2 regions of the Roseateles noduli genome follow, and region 2 is predicted to be linked to the other one. Evidence: riboswitches for the same ligand, from Rfam matches in the RefSeq annotation. Region 2 holds a riboswitch; the other holds the start of a gene.
The links. Region 2 has a riboswitch for S-adenosylhomocysteine ahead of metH (methionine synthase). Riboswitches for the same ligand answer to the same signal wherever they lie in the genome.
Positions count from the first base shown of each region.

Region 1: linked by a shared signal. The riboswitch ahead of ahcY (adenosylhomocysteinase) and the one ahead of metH (methionine synthase) in region 2 are both predicted to bind S-adenosylhomocysteine.

Region 1 is NZ_CP192463.1:5,706,043-5,708,495, forward strand. Features, by position in the region: gene ahcY (adenosylhomocysteinase) at 1-1,040, opposite strand, end outside; S-adenosyl-L-homocysteine riboswitch at 1,143-1,241, opposite strand; gene ACQ4L4_RS24940 (HAD family hydrolase) at 1,313-2,104, shown strand; gene ACQ4L4_RS24945 (hypothetical protein) at 2,032-2,453, opposite strand, start outside.
Region 2 is NZ_CP192463.1:5,314,410-5,316,862, forward strand. Features, by position in the region: gene ACQ4L4_RS23120 (hypothetical protein) at 1-1,003, opposite strand, end outside; S-adenosyl-L-homocysteine riboswitch at 1,171-1,275, shown strand; gene metH (methionine synthase) at 1,438-2,453, shown strand, end outside.

The DNA of each region.
Region 1 (2,453 bases), 390 kb from region 2:
TGGCCGATGTTGCAGACGATGGCGTTGTGCTTCATCGCGGCCATGTGCTCATGGCGGATCACGCCCTTGTTGCCGGTCGTGGTGACGAAGATGTCGGCCTTGTCGGCGGCGTATTCCATCGTCACGACGCGGAAGCCCTCCATCGCGGCCTGCAGCGCGCAGATCGGGTCGATCTCGGTGACCCACACCTGCGCCGACAGCGCGCGCATCGCCTGGGCCGAGCCCTTGCCCACGTCGCCATAACCGGCGATCACGGCGATCTTGCCGGCGATCATCACGTCGGTGGCGCGCTTGATGCCGTCCACCAGCGATTCGCGGCAGCCGTACAGGTTGTCGAACTTGCTCTTGGTGACCGAGTCGTTGACGTTGATCGCGCGGAACAGCAGCGTGCCCTTGGCCGACATTTCCTTCAGGCGGTGCACGCCCGTGGTCGTCTCTTCCGTGACGCCGATGATCTCGGCGCTCTTGCGGGTGTACCAGGTGGCGTCCTCGGCGACCTTCTTCTTGATCGCGGCGAACAGGATGCGCTCTTCCTCGCTGCCCGGGTTGGCCAGCACGGACAGGTCCTTCTCGGCCTTCTGGCCCAGGTGCATCAGCAGCGTCGCGTCGCCGCCGTCGTCCAGGATCATGTTCGGGCCTTCGCCCGGCGTGCCCTTGGCGCCGAAGTCGAAGATGCGGTGGGTGTAGTCCCAGTAGTCCTCCAGCGTCTCGCCCTTGTAGGCGAAGACGGGGGTGCCGACGGCGACCAGCGCGGCGGCGGCGTGGTCCTGCGTCGAGAAGATGTTGCACGAGGCCCAGCGGACTTCCGCGCCCAGCGCCTGCAGCGTCTCGACCAGCACGGCGGTCTGGATCGTCATGTGCAGCGAGCCGGTGATGCGTGCACCCTTGAGCGGCTGCGCGGCGGCGTATTCCTCGCGGATGGCCATCAGCGCGGGCATCTCGCTCTCGGCGATCTTGATCTCCTTGCGGCCCCACGCGGCCAGCGACAGGTCTTTGATCAGGTACTGGTCTTGGGCCAGCGGCTTCAGTTGGGCGTTCATGCGGACTCCTGCGAAGAAGGGCCGTCGACACCAACGATCGGGACGCGGGGAGATGCGGAGAGGGCATTTGCCGCTCGGTCCTCACCCGGCCAACGAAGGGTCGACGGGTGAGCGCGGTTGCCATTGCCGCGGACGTGTCGCCGCGCGGCGGTTCCGAGCCTGGCCTCGATGGGATGGGAGGTCGCAACGCTCCTCGGAACAGGGCGCGATTGTAGTCAAGTTCCGGCCGCGGCTCGATGACAGCGTTGCGCTCGGGGCCACAATCGCCCCCCATGCGAACGATCCCCCCGCTCAGCGACTGCCCCCGCGCGGCCTGGCTCCCCCTGCGCGGGGTGCTGACGGACATCGACGACACCCTGACGGCGGATGGCGCCATCGCGCCGGCGGCACTGGATGCGCTGCACCGGCTGCACGCGGCCGGCGTGCCGGTCATTGCGATCACGGGGCGCCCGGCCGGCTGGAGCGAACCGTTCGCGATGGCCTGGCCGCTGCGCGGGATCGTCGCGGAGAACGGTGGGGTGCTGCTGCATCGCGAAGGGGCGGCGCTCGCGACCGAATTTGCCCAGGACGACGCGACGCGATTGGCGAACTTCGCGCGACTGCAGGCGTGCGCGCGGGAGATCGTGGCGACCGTGCCCGGCGCCGTGCTCGCGCGCGACAGCGCCGGCCGGCTGACCGACATCGCCGTCGATCACAGCGAGTTCACGACGCTCGACGACGACGCGATCGCCGCCGTCTGCGACCGGATGCGCGCGCATGGGCTGGTGGCGACGGTCAGTTCGATCCACGTCAACGGCTGGATCGGCGATCACAGCAAGTGGACCGCGGCGCAGTGGGCGGTGAAGCGGCTGACGGGCCTGGACTTCGATCCCGCCGAGTGGGTGTATGTGGGCGACTCGACGAACGATCAATTGATGTTCGAACGCATGCCGCTGTCGGTGGGCGTCGCCAACATCGCGCGTTTCCTGCCGATGCTGGACCACCCGCCCGCTTATGTCACCGCGACCGAGCGCGGCGACGGCTTCGCCGAAGTGGCCCGGGCGCTGCTGTCGACGCGCGGGTAGGCCGGCTCGTCGGCGACCGGGCGGTGGGGGCGCGGCTGGCGGCCCTCGACCGGGTCCCAGGCATGACGGCCGACCAGCGCCGAGACGCCGGGCCAGTCATGCCCGCGCGGCAGCACGCGGGCCAGCGCCGCATGGCTGACCCGGCCCCCGAGGGCGACCAGACGCTCCGCCACCTCGATCCGCCGACGGCGCAGCCGCGGCAGCAGCCAGCGATTGGTCGGACGCTCCCGAAGCACGCTCGGATGCGGCATGCAGCGGTGCTCCGCCATCAGCAGGTGGCGCAGCAGGATCTCCAGTCCGAAGGGATCGAGGCCCCGCCAATCGGTGCTCAACCGCGCCAGCGCGAAGC
Region 2 (2,453 bases):
TGGCGAGTCTGACGAGCGAGCCCGGCGGGTAGAGACCGATCGCCTTGATCAGCGCGGCGCCGGCCTCGTCGGGTTGCTGGAGTTCGTCGAGGTAGACCGCCCGCGCCGCCTGCGCCGCGGACAGCGGCCGGCGGCTGCGTCGCGGGCTGAGGCGGGCGCCGTACACGTCGATGCGCCGGAGCAGCCGCGCCATCAGCTCGCCGTCCGAGCGGCCCGCCAGGGGGCCCGGACCGGCGTCGTGATGCAGCCGCACGGCGGTCAGCCAGTCCTCGTCGTCCACGCCGATCGCCTGCAGCGTCGCCGCCGCGCGGTCGCCGTGCCCGGCCAACTGCTCGCGCTGCGCGTCGCCCAGCGCTTGCGGACGCATCGCGTGCTGGTCCTGCTGCGCGCCGCTGTCCAGGTTCATCGTCAGCGCCGCCAGCCCGAGCGTGCGGCGGCGGCCTTCACCCCAGCCGAGCTGGCGCGTCGTCATCTCGACCAGCGCCAGCGACAGCAGCGCATGCCGCGCGCTGTACTGCAGCGGCTCCTGGCCGGCGTCGTGCACCAGCATCGCCAGCGAGGCGTCCGGCTGCTGCGTCAGCCGGGCCAGCACCTTGTCGAGCAGTTCGCTCAGGCGCGGCAGGAATTCCGGCCGTCGCGGATCACGCAGCACCTGCTGCGCGTGCCATTGCAGGTCGGCCCAGATGGCGGTGTGCGCCGGCGACGTCGCCTGCGGCATGGGCATCGGACGCGTGGGCTTGTATTCGGCGGTTGCGTTGGCCAGCGCCGACATCGACGCGCCCTGCAGCATCATCGTGTCGAGCTTGTGGGCCAGGGCGCGCTGGTACTCGCGCGTCTCGTGCGCCTGTACCCAGGGCCCGCGCACCAGCAGGTCGCGGACCTGCGGCGTGTCGGGCAGCGGATGCCCGGAGGCGAACAGCAGATGTCCCGCCGCGTCGCGCAGCGAGAACGTCAGCACCTGTCCCACGCGCAGGCTGTTGGGAGGAAGTTGGACCAGATCCACGGTGGCTTCCCATCGACGTGTCGTCGTCTTGTCGTTGTGCCGCGCAGGATACGGGCGCACCCGGGCCGGGAAGGCAATACGGCACGAACAAACCAGGGCCGGACCGGTAGAATGCACGCTGTTCCCGCTACCAGCAAGGCCGCATCGCGCCGCCTGCGGCGGCGGTGGTTTCCGAGGAGCGTTGCGACAGGTCCCGTCACCCGGGTTCCCGCCAGGCTCGGAACGGCGGTGTCGGACCCCTGGACCCCGCCTCACAACGGCGCTCACCGACCCGCGTTCCGCGGGGTTGCGGTGAGTTGCGCGGCCCCGTCTTTCGTTTCAGCTCACGTCCAGCTTCGAAAAGCGCCGCCGCCATGTCCGCCCCGAATTCCGCCTCCGCTTCCGCCGCTTCCGATCGTTCCGCCGCGTCGGCCACCCCCGTGGCCGTGCCGCCGATGAAGCTCTCCGGCCTGGAGCCGGTGAACATCGGCGCCGGCACGCTGTTCGTGAACATCGGCGAGCGCACCAACGTCACCGGCTCGAAGGCCTTCGCGCGGCTGATCCTGAACGGCGAGTTCGAGGCCGCGCTGAGCGTCGCCCGCCAGCAGGTCGAGAACGGCGCGCAGGTCATCGACATCAACATGGACGAGGCCATGCTCGACAGCAAGGCCGCGATGGTGCGCTTCCTCAACCTGATCGCCTCGGAGCCCGAGATCGCGCGCGTGCCGATCATGATCGACTCGTCCAAGTGGGAGGTGATCGAGGCCGGCCTGAAGTGCATCCAGGGCAAGGGCATCGTCAACTCGATCTCGCTGAAGGAAGGCGAGACGGAGTTCCGCCGCCAGGCCAAGCTGATCCGCCGCTACGGCGCGGCCACGGTGGTGATGGCCTTCGACGAGACCGGCCAGGCCGACACCTACCAGCGCAAGATCGAGATCTGCACCCGGGCCTATCGCATGCTGGTCGACGAGATCGGCTTCCCGCCCGAGGACATCATCTTCGACCCCAACATCTTCGCGATCGCCACCGGCATCGAGGAGCACAACAACTACGCCGTCGACTTCATCGAGGCGACGCGCTGGATCAAGAAGAACCTGCCCGGCGCGAAGGTCAGCGGCGGCGTTTCGAACGTGTCCTTCAGCTTCCGCGGCAACGAGCCGGTGCGCGAGGCCATCCACACGGTCTTCCTGTACCACGCGATCCAGGCCGGCATGGACATGGGCATCGTCAACGCCGGCATGGTCGGCGTCTACGACGAGATCCCCGCCGACCTGCGCGAGCGCGTCGAGGACGTGGTGCTGAACCGCCGCGAGGATTCGACCGAGCGGCTGCTCGAGGTCGCCGAGACGGTCAAGGGCGCCGCCAAGGACGACAGCGCCAAGCTGGCCTGGCGCGCCGGCGACGTCGCCGCGCGGTTGTCGCATGCGCTGATCCACGGCATCACCGACTTCATCGTCGAGGACACCGAGGA